One region of the Bradyrhizobium sp. AZCC 1610 genome, then DNA from elsewhere that is predicted to be linked to it. Evidence: riboswitches for the same ligand, from Rfam matches in the RefSeq annotation. Region 1 holds a riboswitch; each other region holds the start of a gene.

Region 1 (9,827 bases):
AGGCGGGGCGCGATCTCGAGCGCGACGTGACCGCGGCGGTGGAGGCGATGCGGGCGCAGCCCGGCATCGTCCAGGTCAAGCCGTTCACCAAGGACGAATCGGCCAGGTTGCTGGAGCCGTGGCTTGGCAGCGGGCTGTCGATCGAGCAGTTGCCGGTGCCGCGCGTCGTCGTCGCGCGCGTCCAGCCCGGCACCACGCTCGATCTCGCGGCACTGCGCTCCAGGGTGACGCAGGTCGCGCCGTCGGCGAGCGTCGACGATCACCGCGCCTGGATCGAGCGCATGCGCTCGATGACCGGGGCGACCGTATTTGCCGGCGTCGGCATCCTCGTGCTGGTGATCGCGGCGACGATCATTTCGGTTTCGTTCGCGACCCGCGGTGCGATGGCGGCGAACCGCCCGATCGTCGAGGTGCTGCACTTCGTCGGCGCCGGCGACCGTTATATCGCCAACCATTTCCTGCGGCATTTTCTCAGGCTCGGGCTGGAGGGCGGGTTGATCGGCGGCGGCGCCGCGATGCTGGGTTTCGGCTTCTCCGAATCGATCGCCGCCTGGTTCTCGGGCACCCCCGTCGGCGATCAATTCGCAGCGCTCCTGGGGACGTTTTCGCTGCCGCCCTCGGGCTATCTGGCGCTCGCGATACAGGCCGTGGCAATCGCCGCCATTACCGCCTGGGCCTCGCGGCGAACGCTGTTCGCCACGCTGGACGATATCGATTGATTTGGGCCATTGGTATTTTCAAGTGAAGCAAGTCACGGACTTGACCCGGGGACCGGGACTCCACTTCGCCTGAAAACGTTCTAGAATTATCCGTGGGACGAGGGTTGCCGGACGATATGGATTTGCAGCACGACGATAGCACGCCGGGAACGCGGGTCGCGCCGCCGCGCGGATGGCTGCGCGCGGTCATCGTCGGCTCCATGGCGATTCTGTTCGTCGGTGCGGCGGTAGGTTTCATCGCCTTTCTCTCGCAATTGCGCGGCGTCGAAATCAAGCCGACGCGCGCCGCCGACGGGATCGTGGTCTTCACCGGCGGCTCGTCGCGGGTGTCGGATGCGATGGAATTGCTGGCCGGCGGCTACGGCAAGCGGCTGTTGATTTCGGGCGTGCATCCGACCAACGCCGCGCGCGACATTTCGCGCTCGCTGCCCGACAACCAGTCGCTGCTCGGCTGCTGCGTCGATCTCGACCGCTCCGCGATCAACACGCGCAGCAATGCCGCCGAGACGCGGCGCTGGGCGCGGGAGCGCGGCTTCAAGTCGCTGATCGTGGTGACGTCGAACTACCACATGCCGCGGGCCATTCTGGAATTGTCGCATGCGATGCCGGATGTCACGCTGATTCCGTTCGCGGTGATCGGCGACAAATGGCGCGACGAGCCGTGGTGGACCAGCGGCGCGACGCTACGTCTGTTGCTGTCGGAGTATGCGAAATATGTCGCCGCCGAGGTGCGAGTGCGCCTCGCCGGTGCGGGCATCGATCTCGTGCCCGAACCTTCCGATCAGCCCGCGCCGGGGCCGCCCCGCCCGGCGACGGCGCAAGCCAACTGAAACTGACCGGCTTTCGGCTACCAGGCTAGGGCGCATCTTGCGCGCCTTGAACGGGTGAATGGAGCAGATGCTGATCGTGCAGCATCATCGCCAGCCGATGCAGTTGGGAATCGCGAAAGCCGGCCGCCTCGATCGCCTTCACGGTGGCTAGAACATAGTCGCGGTTAACGCCGGACTGGCCGTGTCCCTGAAGCACGTGGCGCAACTGTTCCGCCAGCGACAGCCGCCCGGCATATTGCACGTGGCCGCGGTCGACCACATAGACGAGCGCGCTGACGCGCTGGCGCGCCTCGTTCTCCAGCCACACCGATCGTTTCACCTCGCGGTACACCGAGGTGACCTGCTCGCGTTCGCGCAAATAGGCGATGGTCGCTGTGCGGTTCTTCTCCGCGACCCGGAACGCGACGCCGCGGCAGGCGCCGCCGCGATCGAGCCCGAGCACGAGGCCGGGCTTTTCCGGCGTGCCGCGATGGACGAAGGAATAGACGCAGAGCGCGCGGTGTTCGCCGATTAGCCGTGCCGGAACCCGTTCGATGAATTCGAAACCCGGGCGCCACATCAGGGAGCCGTAACCGAACACCCAGAGGTCGCCTGACGAGAATTCCGTATCGTTGAGCGCAATCGCGGACATCGCCCGCACCGCTACCAGAACGGCACGGCAAAGCGAAGTGAAATCAATGCCTTTTGTTGCGGGGAGCGGATGCTTACATTTGACAAAATCGCTAGCCAAAGGACGCCGCATGCCTGACACGACCCCCGCGCCGCGCCGGCGCCCGCTGTGGCGCCTCTTCATCATGCCCGCACTGCTCGTCGTCGCCGCCGCGGCATGGAGCGCGTTCTGGTTCTATGCCGCTTCCGAAGTCGGCGTGCGCGCCGACGCCTGGGCGGCGCAGGAGGCAAAATCCGGCCGGGTCTATGCGTGCGGCAAGCGCTCGGTGGCAGGCTTCCCGTTCCGCTTCGAGGTCCGCTGCGACGACGCCAGCGTATCGCTGGTTTCGCAGACGGCGGGCGCGCAGGCGCCGTTCACCGCGCGGCTCGGCGAGATCATGGTGATCGCGCAGATCTATCAGCCGAGATTGCTGATCGCAGAATTCAAGGCGCCGGCCACGCTGGCCGATCGCGGCCAGCCGCCGTCGATGAAGGTGAACTGGACCAGCGGCCGCAGCAGCGTGAGCGGCTTGCCCGATATTCCGCAGCGCGCTTCCATCGTGTTCGACAATCCCTCGATCGACCGCGTCAACGGACCGGTGCAGACGCCGCTCGCGCGCGCCGGCCGTGCCGAATTGCACGGCCGCCTCGCCGAGGGCTCGGCCAGGGATAGGCCGGTGATCGAAGCGGTGCTGCAGATAGCAGGCGGCAACGTGCAGGAAGTGCATCCGATACTCGCAGCGCCATTCGACGCCGACATCCAGACCAAGCTCACGGGCCTGAAGGATTTTACGCCGAAGCCGTGGCCCGAGCGGTTCAGGGAATTGCAGGCGGCGGGCGGTCATGTCGAGATCGTGCGCTCGCGGATTCAACAGGGCGATCTGATCTCGGTGGCCGCTGGGACGTTGAGTCTCAACGCGCAGGGGCGGATCGACGGCGAACTGCAGATGACGGTGACGGGACTGGAGCGCGTGATCCCGGCGCTTGGGATCGAAAAGATGCTGGAAGAGGGCGTGCCACAGGCAACGCTCGATCGCGTCGCGCCGGGCGTCAAGTCGCAGGACCTCAACAACCTGTTCGGCGCGCTCGACAGGGCGATCCCGGGCCTCGGCAAGGTCGTCAAGCAGAACGCCAATACCGGCGTTGTCGCCGGCATCAACGCGCTCGGCAAGGAGGCGGAGCTGGAGGGCAAAAAGGCGCGCGTCTTCCCGATGCGCTTCGTCGACGGCGCGGTGTTTTTGGGGCCAATAAAGGTGGGGCAAGTGCCGCCGCTGTTTTAGCTTTCACCGTTGCGCGCCAATCTCTCCACGTCATTGCGAGGAGCGCAAGCGACGAAGCAATCCAGCCATCGGTTATGCCGCGCTGTGGATTGCTTCGCTGCGCTCGCAATGACGGAGGGGAGAGCGGAGCGCACAACCCTCACTCCGTCTTCTTCAGCGGCGGATGCGGCCGGCCGAAATCCGGCGCCGCCGAATCCTGGCCGATCTCGACGATGCCGCGGCGGATGGCGCGGGTGCGGGTGAAATGCTCGAACAGCGCCTCGCCGTCGTTGCGGCGGATCGCGCGGGTGAGCTTTGAAAGATCCTCGTTGAAGGTGCCGAGCATTTCCAGCACCGCTTCCTTGTTGTTCAAAAACACGTCGCGCCACATCGTCGGGTCCGACGCTGCGATGCGGGTGAAGTCACGAAAGCCGCCGGCGGAGAATTTGATTACCTCCGACGACGTCACCTGCGCCAGTTCATCTGCCGTGCCGACGATGGTGTAGGCGATCAGATGCGGCAGATGGCTCGTGATCGCCAGCACCAGATCATGATGATCGGGCGTCATGATCTCGACCCTGGCGCCCATGCCGGCCCAGAACGCTCGCAGGGTTTCGATCGCCGTCGGATCGGTGCCATCAGGTGGCGTGAGGATGCACCAGCGGTCGATGAACAGTTCGGCGAAGCCGGAATCGGGCCCGGAATGCTCGGTGCCCGCCACCGGATGCGCCGGAACGAAATGAACGGTCTGCGGCAGATGCGGCGCCATCTCGCGGACGATCGCGCCCTTGACCGAGCCGACGTCGGAGACGATCGCGCCGGCTTTCAGGAACGGCGCGATCTCCTGGGCGACCGGGCCGCAGGCGCCGACCGGGATGCAGAGGATCACGAGGTCGGCGTCTGCAACGGCTTCCGCGTTGGTCTCCAGCACGCGGTCGACGATGCCGAGTTCGGTCACCCGCGCGCGGGTTTTTTCCGAGCGCGCGGTGGTGACGATTTCGCTGGCGAGCGCTTGCGCCCGCGCCGCGCGCGCGATCGAGCCGCCGATCAGGCCGAAGCCGATCAGCGCGACGCGTCGGAAGATCGGCGCGGCGCTCATCTGGCCGCCATGAAGTCGCGCAAGGCATCGACGACGAGGCGATTGGCCTCCTCGGTGCCGATGGTCATGCGCAGGGCGTGGGGGAGGCCGTAATTGTTGAGCGCGCGCAGCACCAGGCCGCGCCTGGTGAGGAACGCATCCGCCTCAGTCGAGGTCTTGCCCTTGTCGAGCGGGAAATGGATCAGCACGAAATTCGCGACGCTCGGCGTGACCTTGAGCCCGAGTTTTGTCACCTCTTCCGTGATCCAGTTGCGCCACTGCTCGGTGAACGCCTTCGACATCCGGACATGCGCGGTGTCCTCGATCGCCGCGACCGCCGCCAGCATCGCCGGCGTCGAGACGTTGAACGGCCCGCGGATCCGATTGACGGCGTCGATGATGTTGGCGGGGCCGAACATCCAGCCGATTCGTAAGCTGGCCAGCCCGTGAATCTTGGAAAACGTATGCGTCATCACGGTATTTTCGGTGGTCGCCACCAGTTCGAGGCCGAGCTCGTAATCGTTGCGCGACACGTAGTCGGCATAGGCGGCATCCAGCACCAGCAGCACATGCGGCGGCAGACCTGCGCGCAGCCGCTTGACCTCGTCGAACGGCACGTAGGTGCCGGTCGGGTTGTTCGGGTTGGCCAGCCAGACCAGTTTGGTGCGCGGCGTCACGCGCGCGAGGATGGCGTCGACGTTGGCGGTGAAGTCGGTCTCGGGCGCGATGACGTTCTTCGCGCCGTTCGCCATGGTGGCGATCGGATACACCAGAAAACCGTGCGCGGTGGAGATCGCTTCATCGCCATGGCTGAGATAGGTGTGCGCCAAGAGATTGAGGATTTCGTCCGAGCCGGCGCCGCAGATGATGCGGTTGGGATCTAGCCCATAAGCGCGGCCGATCGCCTCGCGCAGCACCCGCGAGGAGCCTTCCGGATAGTCCTCCAGATGCGCCGCCGCCTGCTTGTAGACTTCGATCGCCTTCGGCGAGGGCCCGAACGGGGTCTCGTTGGCGGACAGCTTGAATACCTTGCGGCCCGGCTCCGGCACCGGCGTCTTGCCGGGCGTGTAGGGCGCAATATCGAGAATGCCGGGATTCGGCACGGGTCGGTTCATCTTCAACTCCGGAATTTCGGGGCGGGCCCTTAAGCCTTGGCTGCCCCGTTCGGGGGCACCGTATAGCGCGTTGCGTGGCTGCCGACGAGGGCCGAAGAGCGCACTGAGGCGCCGGCCTGGATCAGGGCATTCTTGATCTTTTCGAAGCCGGCGCCGGCGTCCGACACCAGAAGCGCCGCGCCGTCGAAGGCGGTATCGGGCACGGCGACGATTTCGGCAAGCGGCGCCAGTGCGCGCGCGGTATCGGCGTTCCAGCCGGCGACGCGCACGCTCCACATCTGGACTTCCGTCACCATGGCGTCGTCGGCGACCCGCGAGATCACGAACACCGGCAGCGCCGCCGGATGATCGGCGCGTTCGAGGAACGGCAGCCGGGCGATGATCTTCGGTGCGCCGCTGGCCTCCAGCGCGATCCACCACGGCGTGCGGCTCGAGATCGCCGAGACTAGCGCCAGATCGCCCTTCGATTTCGCCACCGCCTCGACTGCGGCGTGCGCGCTGAAATGGCCGACATAGGGCACGACGAAGCCGAAGTGAAACCGCGCCGAATCCCGCATCGCGGCCTCGCCGACCGAGACATCCGCATGCACCGAGAACGGCGCCTGGACATAGGTGAACGTCGAGATGATGACGCGCCAGATGCTCTCGATGGTGTCGAGCGGCAGGATGCCGCGATGGCGCTGCACCAGTTGCCGCATCATGCTGGCCTCGCGCGCAGGCCGGAACGCAGAGCCGACTTCCTGGGTCTGCTTCACCTGGATCAGCCGGTCGATGATGTCGCCGCGCGCCATCAAGAGGCGATGAACCTGCTCGTCGATCGCGTCGATCTCCTTGCGCAGCTCCTGCAGCGAGGGCGGGGCCGGGGGTGCCTTGGACGGTACCTTGGACATCTCAAAAACCTTGGTGCCGGACAGCCCGATGCGGCCGGCAGACAGTCGCATTGATTAGGAAAGACGGGCGCTGAAAGCAAAGAGAAACGTCACGGAGGAGCCCTGCGCGATCAGGTTAACCATGGTGCCCGGCCCCGCCTGCCTTGACGAAATGCTTGGGCGGGACTAGCTTTGTTCCATTCCGTGGTCATTTGAGCCGGCCGGCTTGCAGCCACGTTAAACAATTCGCTAAACAGGCCGGGGACAGATTTGATCCCGGCCGAACCTTTGTTCAGGCCGGGTTTTTTATGGCCTGATTCTGTCCGTAGCCTCCGCGAGGAGGAGGGTCGCCGCGATGACAAACGTGCATTCGATACCGAGCCCCTCGATCCTCAACGAGGATCGCGCCCATGAGGCCGATCATCCGACCTCGCTGGTGGCGAAGTTCGGCACCGAGCAGCCCTTGAAGCTCGATTGCGGCATCGATCTCGCGCCATTTCAGATCGCCTATCAGACCTATGGCGAACTGAACGCCGACCGCTCCAACGCTATTCTGATCTGCCACGCGCTGACCCTCGATCAGCATGTCGCCAACGTGCATCCCCTGACCGGCAAGGCCGGCTGGTGGGAGATCATGGTCGGTCCCGGCCGTCCGCTCGATACCGACAGATATTTCATCATCTGTTCGAACGTGATCGGTGGCTGCATGGGATCGACCGGTCCGGCCTCGACCAATCCGGCTACCGGCAAGGCCTGGGGGCTGGATTTTCCAGTCATCACCATCCCCGACATGGTTCGCGCGCAGGCCATGCTGCTCGATCGGCTGGGGATCGAAACGTTGTTGTGCGTGACCGGCGGATCGATGGGCGGCATGCAGGTGCTGCAATGGACCGCCGCCTGTCCGGAGCGCGTGTTTTCGGCGCTGCCGGTCGCTTGCTCGACGCGCCATTCGGCGCAAAACATTGCGTTTCACGAACTCGGCCGACAGGCCGTGATGGCCGATCCGGACTGGCATCATGGGCGCTATTTCGAACGCAGCACCCATCCGCACCGCGGGCTGGCCGTGGCGCGGATGGCTGGCCACATCACCTATCTCTCCGACGCCGCGCTGCATCGCAAGTTCGGACGGCGAATGCAGGATCGCGAGTTGCCGACCTTCTCGTTCGACGCGGATTTCCAGGTCGAAAGCTATCTGCGCTATCAAGGCTCGTCGTTTGTCGAGCGTTTTGATGCCAACAGCTATCTCTACCTGACGCGGGCGATGGACTATTTCGATATCGCCGCCGACCATGACGGCGTGCTGGCGCAGGCGTTTCGCGGCATCAAGACCCGCTTCTGCGTGGTGTCGTTCACCTCGGACTGGCTGTTCCCGACCTCGGAATCGCGGGCGCTGGTGCATGCGCTCAACGCCTCCAGCGCGCGGGTGTCGTTCGCCGAAATCGAAACCGATCGCGGCCATGACGCCTTCCTGCTCGATGTGCCGGAGCTCTTCGACATTGCCCGCGCCTTCCTGGAATCCGCCGGCAAGGCGCGTGGGCTCTGCAATGGTGCGGGTGGTTGATATGGCGGTTCAGGAACCGGCCTTGCCGCTCGGCGGCATAGCGCCCGATCGCACCGGCAAGTATCGCACCGATCATCTTCTGGTCGCGGAAATGATTCCATCTGGCTCGAAGGTGCTCGACGTCGGCTGCGGCGATGGCGAGTTGCTGCAGCTATTGGAAAGCCGCGGCATCGACGGCCGCGGCATCGAGCTGTCGCGCGAGGGCGTCAACCGCTGCGTCGCCAGGGGGCTTGCGGTGGTGCAGGGCGACGCCGACACTGACCTAGTCAATTATCCTGATGACGCCTTTGACTACGTGATCCTGTCGCAAACGCTGCAAGCCACGCGGCAGCCGAAGGCCGTGCTGGAAAACCTGCTGCGGATCGGCCGGCGCGCGGTCGTCTCATTCCCGAATTTCGGCTTCTGGAAGATGCGGCTGCAACTGCTGGTCGGCGGGCACATGCCGCGTACCGAAAATCTCCCCGCCACCTGGTACGACACGCCGAACATCCATTTCTGCACCATCAAGGATTTCGTGCAGCTCTGCGACGAGATCAACGTCAAGATGGAGCGCGCCATGGCGCTCGATCTCTACGGCCGCCCGGTGCCGCTGAACCTGCCCTGGTGGGTCTGGAACATGTTCGGCGAGCAGGGCGTGTTTTTGCTGAGCAGGGGCGGGGCGGGGCAGGGAAAATAGGCCTCCGCCGTCATTGCGAGGAGCGAAGCGACGAAGCAATCCATCTTTCCCCGAGTCGAGGCATGGATTGCTTCGCTTCGCTCGCAATGACGGGGCTAGACCATCGACCTCGCATCGCGCACCGGCCATCTCCCGGCCTCCACCAGCGCGATGAACCGCTCCACCATCTCGTTGAACAGCGCCGGCTCTTCGAGATTGAGCACGTGGCCTGACTTGGGGAAGAACGAGAGCCCGGCCGCCGGCAGATGCTGTTTCAGGAACAGGCTCGGCCCGATGCAATTGTCGTCCTCGTCGCCGCACAGGATCAGCGCCGGCGCCGGCACGCGTCTGATCGCATCCGTCATGGTGTAGATCGAGGGACGCATCCCCTGAAAGCTGCGCATGGTGTTGGCCGAACCTTTGGCGTCGTGCCGCGCCAGCGCGGCGTAGAAGTCGGCGTGGCCGCGCGGGTCCTTCAGCAGGAACGGAATCCGGCTCGGAGCCTCACGCGTAACCTTGGCGACTTCCACCGAGCCGATCGCCTCATACTGCTCGGCGTTGGCCCGGCACTGCGCGCGGAAGGCGTCGAGGTTTTCGAGATCCGAGCCCGCGCCGACGGCAGCGAGCGTCATCGACAGCGCCCGCTCCGGCGCATTGAGGCCGACCTGCAGCGAGGAATAAGAGCCCATCGACAGGCCAACGAAATGCGCTCTCGCGATGCCGAGGTGATCGAGCACGGCGAGCGCGTCGGTGTAGAAGTGCTTGTAAGTGTAGACGTCGGCGTCAGACGGCACGTCGGATGGCGTATAGCCGCGCGCCGAATAGGCGATGCAGCGGTGGCCGCGCGAGAAGTAGCGCATCTGCGGCTCCCAGTTGCTATGGTCGGCCGCGAATTCGTGCAGGAAGATGATCGGCGTCCCGCTTCCCGCCTCTTCATAGTGAAGACGAACGCTATCCTTGGCGACGGCATAGGGCATTTCGGATTCCTCTCCATTTTCTTGTTTTCACGCAACTTCCTTGCGCGGCCGGCCCGCAAAATTGCAGTTAATTCCCGCGGCTGCAATGCGGCAGTTTAGTTTCATTTTCGCCATCG
Region 2 (9,827 bases), 5.0 Mb from region 1:
CGGTGCTGCGCGACCGCAGCCGCCACCGCATTGTGCGAGCGCGGCTGATTCCAGTAGCCGTCCGGACGCGCGCCGCCGAGCAGCCGGTCGATCAGGATGCGCGTGCCCGCCCCCTGGTTGCGATTGACCATGATGCAGGCAGGATCGGCTAGAGCCGCGCGCACCGCGTGTTCCGCATTCAAGCCCTCGAAACGCCGGTCGCCCTTACGGAACACGATACCCTGCATGCGACGCCAGCCCGGCACCAGTTCGAGCCCGTCGCTGAGATAGGGCGTGTTGTAGGTCTCGGTCTTCTCGTCGAACAGATGGATCGGCGCAAAATCGCACTCGCCGCGCTTGGCGGCCGCAAGGCCGCCGAGGCTGCCGACGGCGATCGAGCGTACGACGAGCCCGGCATGCGCTAATGGCGCCGTGACGAGATCGAGCCCGGTGCAGTGGCTCCCGATGACGACGATATCCGGCACCCGCACATGCGGGGTGAACAGCATCACCTCGGTCTCACTGCCGGCCGGCATCTGGTCAGCCAGCGCGTCGATGCGCAGAAAGCCGTCGGCCTGCGCAAAGGAGGTGATAGCGCCAGAGCCCTTGCCTGTGGGGTACGCGATCAACCCATCCGCGCCTTCGACCAGCGACACCATGACGAATTCGGTGCGGCCGAGTTCGGAGGCGATCCGTACCGGTACGCGTGCATTGACCTTGGCGTCCGAACGCGGCGGCAGCCCCGCCATCCGCCGCAGCACCGGCACGATCATGTCGTGGAAAGTAAACATCGCCGAGGTCGGAAATCCCGGCAGGATGATCACCGGCTTGCCATCGCACACCGCGAGGCACAGCGGCTTGCCGGGCTTCAGCGCCACGCCATGGGCGATGATGCCGGGTTGGCCGACCCGGCCGATGATGCGGTGGGACACGTCGCCCGCGCCCTTCGAAGTGCCGCCTGACAGCACCAGCATGTCGCTGGTCTCCAGCGCCTTGCGCATTACGGCTTCGAGCTGTTCCTCGTCATCGGCAACGGCGCCGAGAAACACCGCCTCGCCGCCATTTTCGTTCACCGCCGCTGCGACGATCGCACCATTGGCGTCATAGATTGCGGCAGGAGGCAGCGGCTGACCGGGCTGCACCAGTTCGTCGCCGGTGGAGATCACCGCAACGCGCGGCCGGCGCGCGACGGTGACGTGCGCGATGCCGCAGGCCGCCAGCATGCCGATCTCGCGCGAGCCGATGATAGTGCCAGCGCGCAGCAGCGCCTCGCCACGGGCGATATCGGAGCCGGCATAGGACACGAATTGTCCGGGGGAAGCGGCACGGCGGATTTCGATCGCACGAGATCCTGAGGGCTGCGTGTGTTCGACCATCACGACGGCGTCTGCCCCGCGCGGCACCGGACCGCCGGTCGCGATCGGCGTGGCTGTTCCCGACAATACCGGCCGCGTCGGCGCGGTGCCGCAGGCGATCACCTCGTCGTTCAACATCACGCGGACCGGCGAAGCCTCGCCGGTAGCAGCGAGATCGGCGGAACGCACCGCAAAGCCATCGACATTGGAACGATCGAACGGCGGCACGTCGATCGGCGCCACCACGTCCTCGGCGAGCGCGCAGCCAAGTGCGTCGGCGAGCGGACGCCTTTCGCTCGCGATCGCGCGCGGGAACAAGGCGGCTTCGAAACGCGTCAGCGCATCCTCGCGCGACAGGATCGTCAGGAACTGGTCCTGCTCGTTATTGTCGCGATCTCTGGGCGAGGGCGTATTGGTCATTCCCGAACTCATATCAGTCCCGCAACATATAGGCATCGACCGGCGCGCTGGCCGCAAAGCCTTCCGAGCCGCCTGATACCGCGAGCCAGGCTTCGGCGCGGGCGATCGCGCCGAGCGACAATTCACCCACCGCCAGCGTGGTCCACGTATCCTGCTTGCGCTCCAGCAGCACGATTTCGGCGATACCGACGTGAGATGCAATCTTGCGCGCCAGCGGCAAATTGACCGTCTTGCGCTGGCGGCGGCCGGAGAGGCGATCGACCGCGGGAAGCGCCAGCGTCCACCATGCCGCAAGCGCGTGATCCGGCGCGCCCGGCAACACCACGACGGGCGTGTTACTGAGGCGCCCGACGGCCGAGGTGCGGCCGGGTTGCAGGGCAATGCCGTGGGCGAGAACTTTGCCGCGCGCAGCCAATGCCGTCACCGCCGCGTCGGTGCGCCCGACGCCGGAGCCGCCGACAATCAAGAGCAGATCGCACGCGCCGTCATCGAGTGCCGCCGCAATCGATCCGGCATCGCGGCCCGCGGCGGTGAAGGAGACGGTTTCGGCGCCCGTGGCTTGCGCGCTCTCCGCGATCAGATCCGCCGTCACGCTGCCACCCGGTACATTGACGATGCCCAACCGCGGACGCCGGACGTTCAACCGCTCTACTCCCGCAGTGCGCGCCATCAGGAGATCGCGCGGCAGCACGCGCCGCCCGGCCTCCACGAGGAGACAACCGGCTGCGATATCGCCGCCGGCCCGGCGCACGCCCTGCCCCGGGATCGCCTCCGCCAGCACCTGCGGCAGCGGGCCGGATAGGTCGACGGAATCGGAATCGAGCACGCAGTCGCAAGCCTCCGGGATGGCCTCGCCGGCCTCGACCCAGACCGGCGGCGCCGACAATGCCAACGGCGAATAGGAGGATGCCCCGACGAGATCGCGGGCGCAAAAGGCGTAGCCATCAGCCACCGCAGTGTCGCGCGGCGGACAGGCCGGGAGCGGCGGCATCCCGGCGGCGATGCAACGCAGCGCTTCCTGAAGCGTTACTCCCACCGGCGCGACCGGTTCCAAACCGTTCAGCAGGGCGTCGAGCGCCACATCGAGCGGTGTCAGCGAGATCGGCAGGCGCTGGGGCGAGGTCATGGCCCGGCTATGCCCTGAATCGGGTTGGAAATAAACAGAGCCGGGGACTGCCTGTCGTCGGGGCCCTCCACGGGACGACGTTGACGCCGCCCGAAAATAGTTGCAAATGAGACCAATTGGCGAAACCGTCTGCAAAAACCGGCGGCCAACGCGCCGATTCCAGGGAGGAGAAGACAGGATGTTCGCCAGGAACCTATCCAGGCTGGGAGTACTCGCGGCCGCCGCGATGCTGGCATCGACCGCCGCGCTCGCGCAAGTTTCAGACGATTTGGTCAAGATCGGCGTTCTCACCGACATGAACGGTCCGGCGGCGACGCCGACCGGCCAGGGCTCGGTTACATCGGCGCAAATGGCGATCGATGATTTCGGCGGCAAGGTGCTGGGCAAGCCGATCAGCATCATCGTCGGCGACCACCAGCTCAAGCCTGACATCGGCGGCGGCATCGCGCGGCGCTGGTACGACGTCGACCAGGTCGACCTGATCGTCGACGTTCCGGTGTCGGCGGTCGGTCTTGCGGTGCAGAACATCGCCAATGACAAGAAGAAGCTGTTCATCACGCATTCTACGCTGGCCGCGGATTTCCACGGCAAATTCTGCTCGCCCTACGCGATGCAGTGGGTGATCGACACCCGTTCGCTCGCGGCAGGCACCGCGCAGGCCGTGGTCAAGCGCGGCGGCGACAGCTGGTTCTTCATCACCGACGACTATGCCTTCGGCCACGCGCTGGAACGCGACGCTTCTACCGTCGTCACCGCCAATGGTGGCAAGGTGCTGGGCTCGGTGCGTCCGCCGCTGGCAACGCCTGATCTGTCGTCCTTCGTGCTGCAGGCGCAGGCTTCCAAGGCCAAGATCATCGGTATCGCGGCGGGTCCGCCCAACAACATGAACGAGATCAAGACCGCCGCCGAGTTCGGCGTATTCAAGGGCGGCCAGCAGATGGCGGCACTGCTCGCGCTGATCACCGACATCCATTCGCTGGGATTGCCGGCAGCCCAAGGCCTGTTGCTGACGACGTCGTTCTACTGGGACATGGACGACAAGACCCGGGAATGGTCGAAGCGCTATTTCGCCAAGATGAACCGGATGCCGACGATGTGGCAGGCCGGCGTCTATTCCTCGGTCATGAGCTATCTCAACGCGATCAAGGAGGCCGGCACCGACGAGCCGCTGAAAGTGGCGGCGAAGATGCGCGAAAAGCCGATCGAGGATTTCTTTTCCCGCAACGGCAAACTGCGCGAGGACAATCTGATGGTGCATGACCTGTGGCTGGTGCAGGTCAAGAAGCCGGAGGAATCGAAATATCCGTGGGACTATTATCAGATCCTCGCCAAGATCCCGGGCGATGAAGCGTTCGGCCCGCCGGATCCGGCGTGTGCGATGGCGAAGAAATAATCAAGTATCGTGTCCCGGACGCGGCGCGGCATGAAATGACGCGCCGCAGAGCCGGGACCTACCATGCCGCCAGCAACATGGACCCCGGATCAGCAGCGCATCACCATAGCGCGTCGAAGACGCTCGTGAACGCGCTTTAGGTGCTGCGCAGCGTCCGGGGAACGGGCAGGGAAAGCGAAGCTACTTCACCACCCCCGCCTCGCGGAAATACTTCATCACGCCGGGATGGATCAGCGCTGCATTCGGCGCAGCCGCAATCGTGTTCGCGGCCGTGGTCTCGCAGGCCTGCGGCAGCTTCTTGCAAAGCGCGCCCTCGGCGCCGTGCAGCGTGCGTGCCAGCCGGTAGGCGACGTCGTCGGGCAGGCTCTCGCGCGCCAGCACAAAACTCCATGAGCCGACGGAATCGATGGCCGCCGGCTGGTTGGGATAGCTGTTGGCGGGGACCGTCAGCGGCTTGAGAAAAGCGTGCTTGGCGCGGACGCGCGCGATCTCGCTGGCGTCGGGCGCGATGAAGCGGGCGCCGCCCGGCGCCTGCACCATCGCGGCAAATCCCGGCCAGCCGATGCCCGCGCCCCACAGCGCGGCGGCACGGCCGTCCTGCACCATGGCGGGGCCGTCGCCGGCGCGATCAAGATAGATCGACTTGAAGTCCTCATCCTGCTTCAGCCCGATGCCGTCGAGCATATAGCGCGACAGGATCGGCAGGCCGGAGCCCTTCGCGCCGAACGCGACCGGCTGGCCGACCAGATCCCTGATCGTCTTGTAGGGACTGTCCGCCCGCACCACGAACATGCCGGGGCTGGAATACATCGCGGTGAGGATCTTCAGTTTCGTTGCCGCCCGCCCGATGCCCATGAAGGCCTCATAGGACGGCTCGCCGGCCACCAGCGCGATGTCGAGCTGATCGGATTCCAGCAGCGGGATGTTTTCGTTGGAGCCCTTGGTGTTGCGCGGCTCGATCGAGAGTGCCGGGTCGGCGGCGTTCATCACCTCCGCGAAGGCATTGCCGTAGACGGGAAAGCCGCCGCCCGGCGTCGCGGTTCCCAGGCTGATTGTGGTCTTGGTAATGGCCTTGCCTCCCTCCTGCGCCGCGGCGCCGCCCGCGAGCAAAAGCAAACCGGCCCAGACGATTCCAGCGAGTTTCATTTCTAGCCTCAAGCGTTCGGTGACGAATGATGCAACGGAGGTTGTAGGCAAGCGCGGGGCTTGATGAAAGCCCGTTCTTGGCTCCCAAGGGCGGCATTGCCGTATCGCTGTCATGCCTGTAAACGATGGCGGCACCGTTGCCGGCCGCTTCTCCCGGCCGCCGCGGCGGGGCCTGTAGCTCAATGGTTAGAGCCGGCCGCTCATAACGGTCTGGTTGCAGGTTCGAGTCCTGCCGGGCCCACCAGCCTTCGCTCGCGAAGCGAGAGAAGGCTGCCGCGCCGGAGCCCGAAGGGCGAAGGCGGGCTATTTGGCCGCGAGCTACGGCTCGGCAAGCCACGCTTCCCGACTGCAAAGCCGACGCGGTTCTCGCCCCCAACTAAAATATCGAAAACAACCCCATGCAAAGTAGCAGGGGATCGCCGGCATGGATGCTTTACCCGCCAAGACATTTGACACGTCGGGCAAATCACCAGCACTATTCCATCATCGCGCAGTTTGCAGAACCGCCCATGGCGTTGCCTCGGCGCGATTACAGGCCAAAAGTGGTGCGGCGACAGACTATCACCTAGGCGCCAGCTCTTAGAAATGGCATCGCGACGCTTGGGAGCAGTCTGATGGAAACCGAGTATCCGAAAATTCTGGCATCCCAAGAAGCTCGACCATCGCCAGTACATGGACCGAATACTTGCGGCTGGACAAGGAAGCCGACAACAACGCAGTGCTCGAAATTTGCCAGTATGAAGTACTCGGTGAAATGCAATCCGATGAGGAAGGTAACCAGATTCTGCCTCCAGACATCGATCCCGAGGAAGTAGTTAGGATCGAGGATGGCTATATATGCGGCGGCGCTCTCGCGTGCGGAGATGGCCAGTCGTTCCAATTCACAACGGAAACCCTACCCGAGGCAATCGAGTGGCTGAAAGATAACGGGTGGAAGTGCAACACTGAATTGCTGGCGGAGTTGGCCAAAGCGGTCGGAGCCTCGGCCAGCGAGACCCGGTGAATGCGCGAACTTCGCCGACCGCCGGGGGATTCGTCATCCGGCGATCCTAGCAGAGCGCTGCAAAAATCAGCGCTCGCGGCCTCGACATTAGGACCGAAAACCCCATATTGAAACAGGCGGAAACGCCTAGCATCCTGAGAGGGCCTGACGGCCCCGCCAACCAGCCTTAGACCGGCAACGGTGGCACGACGATGTGGCCCGAATGGGCAACAGTAGGTCGCCAGTCCTCCAGATGCGTGTGCAATCTTGGAGGATTTTTTTTGCTGCAGTCACGACGGAAATTTCTGATCGGTGCCGGCGCCGTACTGGCGTTCCCCGGCGAGGTCGCGCTGGTGAGCGCCGACGCGGCGCTGCTCGCCGGCCTGACGCCGTGGGAGCGCGAGCTGGTGCAGGAAGTAATGAACAATTATCCCGCCCTGACGCTCGCCAAGACCATTGCGATGCTGCAAGCCGCCGGGATGTGATCGAGCGCGCCGCATCATCCGGTGATCGCCGATTGATGTTGGAAACATCCTCGCGCATCTTGGTGGTAATGCCACGTTAAAAAGCGCAATCGCTTCAATGGGGCTTTTTGGTTACCACCTTCGTGCTAAGTGCAAGATATTGTAGAGAAATTTGATATCTGCCGGGCCCACCAGCCTTCGCTCGCGAAGCGAGTGAGGCTGCCGCGCCGAAGCCCACTTGGGCGAAGGCGAGCGCATCCGCGAGCTACGGCTCAGCAAGCCATCCTGCGATCATCAACGGGAAAGACAGCCGCAAGGCCGACGTGGTTCGCGGTCCCAACCAAAATATCGAAAACAACCCCATGCAAAGTAGCAATGGTCGCTGGCCTGGATGCTTGCAATCCCGCGAGAACATTTTGACACGTCGGGCAAATCAGGGGCACTATTCAATGATCGCGCAACTTGAAAAACGCCAATGGGCCTGCCCGACAACGGGCTCTTCGGCGCGATTGCAGGCAAAAATCCTTACCCACAACTGAATTGCTCCGACCTCCTTCAATCGGGATTGAGCCAAGTCTCAAAAAGCATGAGCGGCTCCGCAACAACTTAACTCTGCCAGGGCAGCGAGTACGTCCGGACGTTGGTGAACCCTTTCATGGCCTCCACAACGCCCTCCTTGTAGCCCTGCCCGGAGTCCTTGATGCCGCCGAACGGCGACATCTCGGTGCGATAGCCCGGCACCTCCCACACGTTCACGGTGCCGACCTCAAGTTCGTTGATGAAGCGCGTAATGTAATCGAGGCGATTTGTGCAAACTCCGGAAGACAGCCCGTAGGCTGTCGAATTGGAAATGCGGATCACCTCTGCGATGTCGTTCGGACAGCGAATTATCGGGATCACTGGTCCAAACGTCTCCTCATGCACGAGTTCGCAATCGTACGGCACGCGGTCGACGACGGTTGGGGCATAGAGGGCGCCCTGGCGATCGTTGCCGTGAAGCAGCTCGGCGCCCTTCGTCACCGCGTCATTGACACGGTTTTCGAACAGCACAGCGGATCGCTCATTGATGACCGTGCCAACATCGGTTTCCGGATCGGCCGGGTCGCCGCATTTCAGCTTCCTGGCCTTTTCGAGCACGCATTTCGAGAATTCATCGGCGATCTTCTCGACGACGAGAATGCGCTTCACCGCCGTGCAGCGTTGGCCCGAATTCTTCGTCGCGCCCTGCACGGCCAGCTCGGCCGCCTTGTCGAGGTCGGCGTCCTCCATGACGATCAGCGGATCGTTGCCGCCGAGTTCGAGCACGATACGCTTGTAGCCTGCGGTGCGGGCGATGTGCTTGCCGACGCGTACGGAGCCCGTGAAAGTAACCAGGTCTGCGTCCGGATCCGTGATCATCGCATCGCCCATCGTGGACGGATTACCCGTGACCACGGAGAGCATCTCAGGCGGCAGTCCCGCTTCGTAGAGCACGTCCGCGAGTGCAAGTGCGGTCAGTGGAGTCAGCTCAGTCGGCTTGAGAACGACCCGGTTGTTCGTTGCGATCGCAGGCGCGAGCTTGTGGCTCACCATGTTGAGCGGATGATTGAATGGCGTGATCGCCGAGATGACGCCCAGCAACGGGGTCCGCAGCGTGTGGATACGGCGCGCCTTGCCGTTCGGCGAGATGTCGCACGCATAGGACTCGCCGTCGTCCTTGACCGCGAGTTGTGCGGCGAACGACCAGACGTCGTAGGCGCGCGTCGACTCGTAGATCGCGTCCTTCCAGCAGAGGCCGGACTCCGCCGAAATGATACGCGCGAAGGATGCGCGCCGACCGCGCAGCAGTTCAGCAGCCTTCTGCAGAATTTGCTGACGCTCGAAGCGCGACAGTTTCGGCTTGAACGCTTTCGCCTTGCCAAACGCTTCGCGCACGTGTTCGGGGCGCGCTGCCGGCACGGTGCCGACGAGCGATCCGTCGTAGGGATTACGGACCTCGATCACGTCATCGGTCGTGACGTGTTTGCCGGCAATCCGCATCGCCTCTCGCTTTGCCGCGTAACTGAAAGGCACGTTCATGGCATCGATCCTCAGGCTACGAGATTCAACGCGACGTCGAAGACGTCGAAATTGCGCAGCGTACGGCCGGCAGGAACCACGATCTTTCGATTCGCGATCATCGGCACGGTCTGCTCCGTGAGACCGCCGTGCGAACGCAGCGGCTCAGTGAGTCCCGACAGATCGTGCTTGGCGGCGGAGGTGCCGAGCACCTTGTGTTTCGACGACAGCACGACGACGTCGCCAATACGGTCGGCCGGAAGCTCGAACCGCTTACAGGCCTCGTCCGCCGGGATCGCAACCTCGACCCCCACGATCGTCTTGATGTGATCGAGCACGGCTTGCCGCTTGTCGTTATCGACGTAGACAGTCGCGAATGAGCCGAGCGCACCATGATGCGCGACGTACGGGTCTGTGATCGGCAAAATCACGCGCGTCGTCCCGGCACCGAATTTCCCGTCAAGGATCTCCTGCAGGTAGATGACATCCGGCTCGCCGTTTGGCAAATGTTTGTCGTTCATGCCGTGATCGGCGGTCATCACCAGCACGCAGCCCAGCGCATCGAGCTCTCCGACGTAGCGGTCGAACATCTTGTAGAAGCTGTCGGCGATCGCAGAACCCGGCGCCGCCTTGTGCTGCACGTAGTCCGTGGTCGAAAGATACATCACGTCCGGCCGAAAGGTCTTGAGCAGCTTGACGCCGGCCGCGAAGACGAACTCCGACAGATCGGCCGAATAGACTTCCGGCACTTTCATGCCGACGAATTCGAGCACATTTTCGATGCCGTTTTCGGCCATGTTGGCCTTGTCGGCCTTCTCCGACGAGAACGCGATGGCCGTGCCCTTTTGGAAGTCGAGGCCCTTTCCCAGCAGCGTGCGCAACTTGTCCTTCGCGGTCACCATGGCGACCTTGCTGCCGGCCTTCT
Region 3 (9,827 bases), 240 kb from region 1:
GCCTCCGTTCGCGCGCCGTCGTCCGTTCCCGTCGATGACGCGGTGCTGCCGTTCGAGGTCGCAGAACTCGATCTGCGCGGACGGCTGACCCGGCTCGGCCCAGCGCTCGACGACATCCTGACCAAGCACGATTACCCAACCCCGGTCGGCAAGCTGCTCGGCGAAGCGATTGTGCTGGCGACGCTGCTCGGATCGGCGCTGAAATTCGACGGCCGCTTCATCCTGCAGACCCAGACCGACGGCCCGGTGTCGTTCCTGATCGTGGATTTTCAGTCGCCGGACCGCCTGCGCGCCTATGCGCGCTACGACGCGAAGCGGCTGAAGGACGGCCAGGATTCAGGCGCTCTGCTCGGCAAGGGTCATCTCGCCATGACCATCGATCAGGGGCAGGACATGAGCCGCTATCAGGGCCTGGTGGCGCTCGACGGCGGCAGCCTCGAAGACGCCGCGCATGAATATTTCCTGCGCTCCGAGCAGATCCCGACCCGCGTGCGGCTCGCGGTCGGCGAAGAATGGCGCGGCGGCGACGGCGGAAAACACCGCTGGCGCGCCGGCGGCATGCTGCTGCAGTTCCTGCCGAAAGCGCCGGAGCGCGCGCGGCAGGCCGACCTGCATCCCGGCGATGCGCCTGATGGCGCGGTGACGCATTCCGTTGCCGAAGATGATGCCTGGGTCGAGGGCCAGTCGCTGATCGGCACCGTCGAGGATGTCGAGCTGATCGATCCCGATCTGTCGGGCGAGCGCCTGCTGTACCGGCTGTTTCACGAACCCGGCGTGCGCGTGTTCACCCCGCTGCCGTTGCGCGCGCAATGCTCGTGCTCGCGCGAAGCGGTCTCCGCGATGCTGAAAAGCTTTGCGCCGAAGGACCGCGCCGAGATGGTCAAGGACGACAAGGTGGTGGTGACCTGCGAGTTCTGCTCCTCGGTATATGAGTTCACGCCGCATGAAGCGGGCGTGGAGGAATAGGCGACCCTACAATTCGCGGCCATTTCACTTGTCGGGCAAATCACCTGAATCCTGTCCAGCCCCTCGCGCAAAAATATTTCGCTTAACACGCAGGCCAAATCACTCGCATAACTCCGCTTGTCTCACGGCAGATGAGGGGCGTTGGCCATCGTCACGAACGTGCGGTGAGATGCGATGGACGCGAGAGCTGCGACTGACGTGTGCAGCTTGAGCGTACGGCGAAGTCGTGTGGTTCTGACGCCGCGGTGCTGGCGCTAAGTTGGCGGGAAGTGTCCCGCCGACGACGGAGGCAAAAGAGCCGTTCTCCGGGAAGAGCACGAAGTAAGCCGTAAAGCCATTGCGCAGGGAAGGCCGGAATGCTCCCGCTGCCCTGTATGCTCGTGTGCACTTTTGTTTGCGCAAATCGCACGCGAGACCGCGGGTGCAGCAAGCACCCGGTCTTCCCTGCGCCCTCTAATTTCAGGAGGGCAAAGAAGATGCAAACCTCGGGCGCAACGCGCCGCGAGATCGCGAAACTATATCCCCGTCATTGCGAGCGCAGCGAAGCAATCCACCTCTCCGCTTGCCGCGCTATGGATCGCTTCGCTTCGCTCGCAATGACGGGGAGGGAACGATGCCCTGGAATCCAGGCTACAGAGAGGGCGCGATGCCCCTAGTTCAATACCCGCCTGTTATCGGGGCTATCCAGCGAGAACGTCGGCACGTCGATCTCGAACCGCTCGCCGCTTTCGCTGACCATCTGGTAGCGTCCGGTCATGAAGCCCGACGCGGTCGGCAGCGGCACGCCGGAGGTGTATTCGAAGCGCTCGCCCGGCGCGAGCACGGGCTGCTCGCCGACCACGCCTTCGCCGCGGACTTCCTGCTTGCGGCCGGTGGCGTCGGTAATGATCCAGTGCCGGGTGCGGAGCTGCACGGTCTCGGCGCCGGTATTGGTGATGACGATGGTGTAGGACCAGAAATACTGGCCGCGATCGACCGACGAGCGCTCGGGGAGGAAGTTCGGTTCGACGGTGACTTCGATCTGGCGGGTGACGGCGCGGTACATGCGGGCGAGCTTCCGGAAATCCTGTGCCGTATCATAGCCAAGAATGCCGGGGGAACAATCTCCGGTCCGTCGGGTTTGCCGGTTGTTTGATCGCGGTTTCAACATAGTTCCATTCTAGAGCGCACCCGCGCGCCGTCCGGCCCCGTATCTGTTTGCGTATCTTGTGCGCAAGTTGCGGGCCGATATTATCTTTCCCGGTCCGTGCACGCGTAAAAGCTCAACTAACGGTGCCAGATGTCGTCCATTGCCGATCCAGTTACCGGAACGCGTCGCAGCGATGCCAAGGCGGTGTCTGCCGCGCCGGCGGTCACGCTGCCGGTGGCTGGCGAGCGCGAACTGCGGCTCGACCTGTTTCGCGGGATGGCGCTATGGCTGATCTTCATCGACCATCTGCCGACCAACATCCTGACCTGGTTCACGATCCGAAACTACGGATTTTCCGACGCCACCGAGATCTTCATCTTCATCTCCGGATACACCGCCGCGTTCGTCTACGGCCGCGCGATGCTGGAGGCCGGCTTCGTGGTGGCCACCGCGCGTATCATGCGCCGGGTCTGGCAGATCTACGTCGCGCATGTGTTCCTGTTCACGATCTTCCTTGCGGAAATATCCTACGTCGCGACCCGTTTCGAGAATCCGCTCTATAGCGAAGAAATGGGCATCATGGATTTTCTCAAGCAGCCTGACGTCACCATCGTGCAGGCGCTGCTCCTGAGATTCCGGCCCGTCAACATGGACGTGCTGCCGCTCTACATCGTGCTGATGCTGTTTCTGCCTGTTATCCTGTGGCTGATGAAGTGGCGGGCCGACATCGCGCTGGGGCTGTCGGTGCTGCTGTACGCACTGACCTGGCACTTCGACTGGTATCTGACGGCCTATCCGAGCGGCTTCTGGATCTTCAACCCGTTCTGCTGGCAGTTGCTGTTCGTGTTCGGTGCCTGGTGTGCGCTGGGCGGGGCGGCGCGCATGTCGCGCATCCTGTCGTCGCCGGTGACGATGTGGATTTGCGTTGCCTATCTCGCGGCCGCGTTCTTCGTCACGCTGACCTGGCACATTCCGCAGCTTAGCTTCCTGATGCCGAAGCAGCTCGAACAGTGGATGTATCCGATCACCAAGACGGATCTGGACGTGCTGCGCTTTGCCCATTTCCTCGCGCTGGCGGCGCTCACCGTGCGCTTTCTGCGCAAGGATTGGTCAGGGCTCAAATCGCCCTGGCTGCGACCATTGATCCTGTGCGGCCAGCATTCGCTTGAGATATTCTGTCTCGGCATCTTCCTGGCCTTCGCCGGGCACTTCGTGCTGGCCGAAGTTTCCGGGGGTGCTCTTACGCACGCCCTGGTCAGCCTTGCCGGAATCCTCATCATGTGGGGCGTGGCGTGGGTGATTTCGTGGTACAAGCATTCGGCCGACAAAGGAGCGTCGAAAACGAAGATCGCTGGTGGCAACGCCGACATGGCGGGAGGAGGCGCATGAGGCCCGGTTCCGGAGCTGTGCTGGTCCTGACCCTGTTTGCCGGCCTTGCAGCCGGTGGTTTTGCTCGCGCCCAGGATGCCGCCCCTCAGGCCTGCCAAGTCCCAAGCCATCTCCTCTCCACCGAGAGCACGCTTCCGAAGGTGGCCGAGGCCGTCAAGAACGCCCGGCCGCTGACCGTCCTGGTGGTGGGCAGCCGCTCATCGACCATCCTTTCCTCCGAAGCCAGCGCCTATCCGGCCAAGCTGCAGGCGGCCCTGAAGGAGAAGCTGCCCTCGATCCCGGTCAACCTCACCGTAGAACTCCAGACCGGGAAGACGGCCGAGGAGGTGGACGCCAACCTCGTTAAGCTGGTGGAAGCAAAAAGGCCTACTTTGGTCATCTGGCAGACGGGGACCGTCGATGCTATGCGATCCGTCGATCCCGACGATTTTCGCGGTGCGATCGACGAGGGACTTGTTGCGCTGCAAAATGCAGGAGCCGATGTGGTTCTGGTCAATCTGCAATACAGCCCGCGCACCGAAACGATGATTTCTGCGCCGCCCTACCTGGATAACATGCGCGTGGTGGCGCAGCAGCACAACGTTCCGCTGTTCGATCGGTTTGCTATCATGCGTCACTGGAACGACGCCGGAGATTTTGACCTGTTCAGTACTTTTCACGGCACCGACATGGCCAAGCGGGTTCATGGCTGCCTCGGCCGCGCGCTGTCGAAATTTGTGCTCGATGCGGCCCGCCTCGACCAGGCGCAGCAGAATTAGGGACCAGCGTTAATGAGTTTTCACTGCCCTTTTCGTTTGTCGATATGGCTGACTGTCTCCGCCGCGGGGCTGGCGCTGTTGACGCCTGCCTCGGTGCTGCCGCTGCACGCCCAGACGGCCCCGCAACAGACCGGCCAGCGGGCGGCGCTGTCCGATAGCGCCAAAACTGAAAACACGGCTGAAAACAAGCCCTCGGCTGAAAGCGTCCCGCCGCAGGCCGCGCCGATGGCTGCCACCAATCCGGCCGCGCAGAAGGGCATCACCGGCAAGGCGATCGACAAGGTGAAGGAGGTCGCGAAGTCAGCCGGCGACATCTTCAGCCGTGTTCCGTGCTTGCCGCCAAAGGGTGCTTCCAAATCGATGGGATCGCTGCCGCGCGTCGCGAACAAGCTCGTCGCGGGTCAGCCGGTGGTGATCGTCGCGTTCGGATCGTCTTCGACCGCCGGTTTTGGCGCGACCTCGCCGGAGTTCAACTATCCCAACCGGCTCGCCGCGCAATTGCGCCGGCAATATCCGACGGCCGACATCTCCGTCGTCAATGCCGGCAAGGGTGGCGAGGACGCGCCGGAAATGATGAAGCGGCTGCAGACCTCCGTCATCGACATGCGTCCGGACCTGGTGATCTGGCAGGTCGGCACCAACGCCGTGCTGCGCAACCTCGATCCGGGTGAGACGGCAAAACTCGTCGAGGAAGGGATCACGCGCATTCAGGCCGTTGGCGCCGACATTGTGCTGATCGATCCGCAATATTCGCCGCGGGTCAACGAGCACGCCGAAAGCGCCGGCAAGATGATGAAGCTGCTGAACAAGACCGCCGAGCTTCGCAAGGTCGGCATCTTCCCGCGCTTCGCCGTGATGAAAGACTGGCACGAAAAGCAGGCGATCCCGATCGAGAATTTCGTGATCGCCGACGGCTTGCACATGAGCGACTGGGGCTACGCCTGCTTCGCGCAACTGCTCGGCGACGACATCATCAAGTCGGTCGGCCAGATCAAGCTCGGCGTCAGCGTGCCGTCGGACGTGCGGGCTTATAGGCCGATGTGAGTCGAGGTGCAATCTACGCCGTCGTCCCTGCGTTCGCATGCGTTCGCAGGGAAGACACCTGTTGTGTGGCTGATTGTGCAGCTACTTCACGCCATCTCCAGCGCGGCCTCAAAGTCCTCGATCAGATCATCGGCATGCTCGAGCCCGGCCGAGAAGCGAATGAAACCTTCGCTGATGCCGAGTTCGGCGCGCGCCTCCGGCGTCAGGCGTTGATGCGTCGTGGTGGCGGGATGGGTGACGAGGCTCTTGGCGTCGCCGAGATTGTTGGAGATGCGCGAGATCTGCAGCGCGTTGAGGCAGCGGAAGGCGCCGGCCTTGCCGCCCTTCACTTCGAAGCCGATCAAAGTCGAGCCGGCGCGCATCTGCTTCTTCACCAGCGCGGCCTGCGGATGATCTGATCGCCCGGGATAGATCAGCCGCGAGATCTTAGGATGCTTGGCGAGCGCGTCCGCCACCTTGGCCGCCGTCTCGGTCTGCGCGCGTACGCGCACCGCCAGCGTCTCCAGCCCCTTCAGCAGCACCCAGGCATTGAACGGCGACATCGAAGGGCCGGTCTGGCGCATGAAATTATGGATGTGCTCGGCGATGAACGCTTCCGAGGACAGGATGATGCCGCCGAGGCAGCGGCCCTGGCCGTCGATGTGCTTGGTGGCCGAATAGATCACGACGTCGGCGCCGAGCGACAGCGGGCTCTGCCAGATCGGGGTTGCGAACACATTGTCCACGATCAGCCGCGCGCCGCCCTTGTGCGCGATCTCGGCAATCGCCTGAATGTCCAGCACGTCGAGCGTCGGATTGGTCGGGCTCTCCAGGAAGCAGGTCCTGGTGTTGGGCTGCATCGCGCGCTTCCACTGGTCGAGGTCGAGGCCGTCGACGAGGGTGGACTGGATGCCGTAACGCGGCAGCAAATCTTCCACCACGTAGCGGCAGGAGCCGAACATCGCCTTCGCCGCCACCACGTGGTCGCCGGCTTTCAGCGGCGCGAGGATGGCGGTGGTCACCGCCGCCATGCCGGTCGCGGTCGCGCGTGCCGCTTCGGCGCCTTCGAGCTCGATCATGCGCCGCTCGAACATCGAGATGTTGGGATTGGAGAAGCGCGAGTAGAGAAAGCCCGGATCTTCGCCCTTGAACCGCGCCTCGCATTGCTCGGCGCTGTCGTAGATGAACCCTTGCGTCAGGAACAGCGCTTCGGAGGTCTCTCCGAACTGCGAACGCAGGGCGCCGGAATGCACCAGCCTGGTTTCGGGACGATAGCGGGTGGTAGCCTTAGTCTCAGACATGTGACCTCCGTCGTGACCACCGGAAAATGGTCACAAAAAACCGGCCTGGAAAAATTTCCACAGGCCGGGATCACACGTGTCCCCGGCCTGTTTAGCGACTTATTTAACGTGGCTGCAAGCCGGCCGGCTCAAATCACCACGGGATAAGTCATGCTGATATTCGCTTGCGCCCTTTCAGTCAAGCCGGCCTTCGGATAACCCGTGAAAGCCCATATCTATGAGGTCTGGATGACAGTTGGGCATCCGAAAGGGCCACCTCAGAGGACCGCGCCGTGCCGTTCACGCTTCCGCCCGACGCCAACGGAATTCTGCCCGACCGCATGATCGCGGCGATGGCGGATGCGGGGCTGATCCTGCCGGCCTATCCCTTTGTCGAAAGCCAGATCCAGCCGGCGAGCCTCGATTTGCGGCTGGGCGACATCGCCTACCGGGTGCGCGCGAGCTTTCTGCCCGGCCCGGGCGCCACCGTCGCCGAGCGCATCGACGAGTTGAAGCTGCACGAGATCGACCTTTCGGACGGCGCGGTGCTGGAGACCAACTGCGTCTACATCGTGCCGCTGCTGGAAAGCCTCGCGCTGCCGCGGCAGATCGTGGCGGCCGCCAATCCGAAGAGCTCCACCGGGCGGCTCGACGTCTTCACCCGCGTGATTGCCGACGGCACCCGCCGCTTCGACATGATCGGCGCCGGCTATCACGGCCCGCTCTATGCCGAGATCAGCCCGAAGACGTTTCCGGTGTTGCTGCGCGAGGGCTCCCGGCTCTCACAGGTGCGCTTCCGCGCCGGAGATGCCGTCCTCAACGCCGACGAACTCGACGCGCTGCACGGCGCCGAGCGGCTGGTCGATATCGACGATGCGGATTTGGCCAACGGCGTGGCGCTGTCCGTCGATCTCTCCGGCGAGAATACCTCAGGCTTCGTCGGCTACCGCGCCAAGCGCCACACCGGCGTGGTCGATATCGATCGACGCGGCGGCTATGCGGTCGATGAATTCTGGGAGCCGATCCCGGCACGTCCTGACGGCAGCCTCATCCTCGATCCCGGTGAATTCTACATCCTGGCCTCGAAGGAGGCCGTGCAGATCCCGCCGGACTACGCCGCGGAAATGGTGCCGTTCGATCCGCTGGTCGGCGAATTCCGCGTCCACTATGCGGGATTCTTCGATCCCGGCTTCGGCTACGCCGGTGCCGGCGGGCAGGGCTCGCGCGCCGTGCTCGAAGTGCGCTCGCGCGAGGTGCCGTTCATCCTCGAGCATGGCCAGATCGTCGGCCGCCTGGTATACGAAAAGATGCTGTCGCGGCCCGACGCCATGTACGGCCAGCGCATCGGCTCGAACTACCAGGCGCAGGGCCTGAAGCTCTCCAAGCATTTCCGGGTGTAGCGTGTTGCGTCCCGGACGCGGTGCAGCGTGTAACGCTGCTCCGCAGAGCCGGGACCCAACTTCCTCGGTACGCCAATTCAGCAGGACCCCGGCTCTGCAGCGCATCACTGCGTGCTGCGCTGCGTCCGGGGCACGAGAACGTCGGCCTACCGCGACGCCGATTTCGCCGCCGGCGTCACGCGCCAGATCGTGTTGCCGACGTCGTCCGCAACCAGCAGCGCGCCCTGCTTGTCGAGCCGCACGCCGACGGGGCGGCCCTGCGCCTCGCCCTTGTCGTTGAGGAAGCCGGTCAGCACGTCCTGCGGCGCACCCGAAGGCTTGCCGTCCTTGAACGGAACGAAGATCACCTTGTAGCCGGCGCGGGGCTTGCGATTCCACGAGCCGTGCTGGCCGATGAAGGCGCCGCCTTCCATCTCCGGCGGAAACAGATTGCCGGTGTTGAACGCCAGCCCGAGCGAAGCCGTATGCGCGCCGAGCGCATAGTCCGGCGCCATCGCTTTCTGCACCATATCCGGCCGTCGCGGCTCGACGCGCGTGTCGACACGATCTCCGAAATAACTGTACGGCCAGCCGTAGAACGCGCCGTCCTTCACCGAGGTCATGTAGTCGGGGACAAGATCGTTGCCGAGTTCGTCGCGCTCGTTGACGACGACCCAGAGTTCGCCGGTCTGCGGATTCCATGCCGGGCCGTTCGGATTGCGCAAGCCGGACGCGAACATGCGCGATTGGCCGCTTGCGCGGTCGACTTCCAGCACGGCGGCGCGATCCTTCTCGGCGTCCATGCCGTTCTCGCCGATATTGCTGTTGGAGCCGACGGTCGCATACAGCTTGGTGCCGTCCGGACTGGCGGTGAGATCCTTGGTCCAGTGGTGATTGAGCGTGCCGGCGGGCAGGTCCGCAAGCTTGACGCCGGGAGCGTTGATCTTGGTGTCGCCGGTCGAATAGGGGAATTTCATGATCGCATCGGAATTGGCGACATAGAAATCCTCGCCAACCAGCACCATGCCGAACGGCGAGTTCAGGTTGCTGATGAAGGTGCTTCTTGTCTCGGCAACGCCGTCGCCATCGGCGTCGCGCAACAGCGTGATGCGGTTGGCGCTCGGGACGCCTGCGCCCGCCCGACTCTGCGCCAACCCGTATATGAAGCCCTTGATGCTCATGCCGCCCTGCTTCGGCGGGGCGTTGCTCTCGGCGACCAGCACGTCGCCGTTCGGCAGCACATAGACCGTGCGCGGATGATCGAGCCCGGTCGCGAAGGCGGCGACGGTCATGCCATTGGCGGCGATCGGCTTGGCGCCATCGGGCCAGCGGTTGACGGTAGCGATGGCGACCGTCGGGATCCAGGAATGTTCCGGCGGCGGCAGGTCGGGCGAAGGACCATAACTCTGCGCCACGGTCGCAGTGTCGGTCGCAGTTTCCTTGGGGTCGTTGCAGGCGGCCAGCGGCAGCGCCAGCGCGCCGACGCACAGGGCGAGGTGGATGTTTTTGCGCATGGCAGCGCTCCCAGAGGGATCTTGCCATTACCAATGCGATGCGCGCCTGAACGTTCTCGACCCGGCATGAATTCCCCGTGAACCCGTCCGAAATGGCGGCCCACCTGCAATCCCGCAGGCCCCCATTGCGCCGGGCGCACGTGGAATCACCCCCCGCCGTGCTAGGAAGCGGCGCGGCGTGGCCCCAAGTCCGCGCGCGGGAGCAGAAATGTCCGATATCGGCGTTGCCGAAATTCCCGTCGACGAGAAGGAACGCCCGCTTCCGCCGCCAGAAGCGCCGGCGAAGAACGCGCTGCTGGACGGCCCGATCCTGCGCACGCTGCTGTGGCTCGCCTGGCCGAACGTGATCGCGCTGACCGCGGGCACCTGTGTCGTGATCGCCGAGACCT

What was found. A riboswitch is a leader RNA that binds a small molecule or an ion and turns the genes downstream of it on or off. The one in region 1 is predicted to bind S-adenosylmethionine.
Region 2: another riboswitch for S-adenosylmethionine. It lies ahead of V1279_RS26665 (hypothetical protein); the one in region 1 lies ahead of metX (homoserine O-acetyltransferase MetX).
Region 3: another riboswitch for S-adenosylmethionine. It lies ahead of V1279_RS00680 (O-succinylhomoserine sulfhydrylase); the one in region 1 lies ahead of metX (homoserine O-acetyltransferase MetX).

The regions. Positions count from the first base shown of each region.
Region 1 covers NZ_JAZHRR010000001.1:374,247-384,073, forward strand. The annotation lists gene V1279_RS01860 (cell division protein FtsX) at 1-719, shown strand, start outside; gene V1279_RS01865 (YdcF family protein) at 836-1,549, shown strand; gene V1279_RS01870 (gamma-glutamylcyclotransferase) at 1,575-2,180, opposite strand; gene V1279_RS01875 (DUF2125 domain-containing protein) at 2,290-3,477, shown strand; gene V1279_RS01880 (prephenate/arogenate dehydrogenase family protein) at 3,617-4,555, opposite strand; gene hisC (histidinol-phosphate transaminase) at 4,552-5,649, opposite strand; gene V1279_RS01890 (chorismate mutase) at 5,679-6,539, opposite strand; SAM riboswitch at 6,713-6,792, shown strand; gene metX (homoserine O-acetyltransferase MetX) at 6,874-8,079, shown strand; gene metW (methionine biosynthesis protein MetW) at 8,081-8,755, shown strand; gene V1279_RS01905 (alpha/beta fold hydrolase) at 8,851-9,711, opposite strand.
Region 2 covers NZ_JAZHRR010000001.1:5,398,932-5,408,758, forward strand. The annotation lists gene V1279_RS26635 (molybdopterin biosynthesis protein) at 1-1,766, opposite strand, end outside; gene V1279_RS26640 (molybdopterin-binding protein) at 1,768-2,880, opposite strand; gene V1279_RS26645 (ABC transporter substrate-binding protein) at 3,059-4,273, shown strand; gene V1279_RS26650 (TAXI family TRAP transporter solute-binding subunit) at 4,454-5,419, opposite strand; tRNA gene V1279_RS26655 (tRNA-Ile) at 5,588-5,663, shown strand; gene V1279_RS26660 (hypothetical protein) at 6,105-6,422, shown strand; SAM-I-IV-variant riboswitch at 6,547-6,646, shown strand; gene V1279_RS26665 (hypothetical protein) at 6,683-6,886, shown strand; gene phnY (phosphonoacetaldehyde dehydrogenase) at 7,472-8,923, opposite strand; gene phnA (phosphonoacetate hydrolase) at 8,935-9,827, opposite strand, start outside.
Region 3 covers NZ_JAZHRR010000001.1:135,199-145,025, forward strand. The annotation lists gene V1279_RS00655 (Hsp33 family molecular chaperone) at 1-966, shown strand, start outside; gene apaG (Co2+/Mg2+ efflux protein ApaG) at 1,619-2,011, opposite strand; gene V1279_RS00665 (OpgC domain-containing protein) at 2,246-3,484, shown strand; gene V1279_RS00670 (SGNH/GDSL hydrolase family protein) at 3,481-4,242, shown strand; gene V1279_RS00675 (SGNH/GDSL hydrolase family protein) at 4,255-5,286, shown strand; gene V1279_RS00680 (O-succinylhomoserine sulfhydrylase) at 5,373-6,566, opposite strand; SAM riboswitch at 6,637-6,716, opposite strand; gene V1279_RS00685 (2'-deoxycytidine 5'-triphosphate deaminase) at 6,839-7,945, shown strand; gene V1279_RS00690 (PQQ-dependent sugar dehydrogenase) at 8,092-9,438, opposite strand; gene V1279_RS00695 (MATE family efflux transporter) at 9,647-9,827, shown strand, end outside.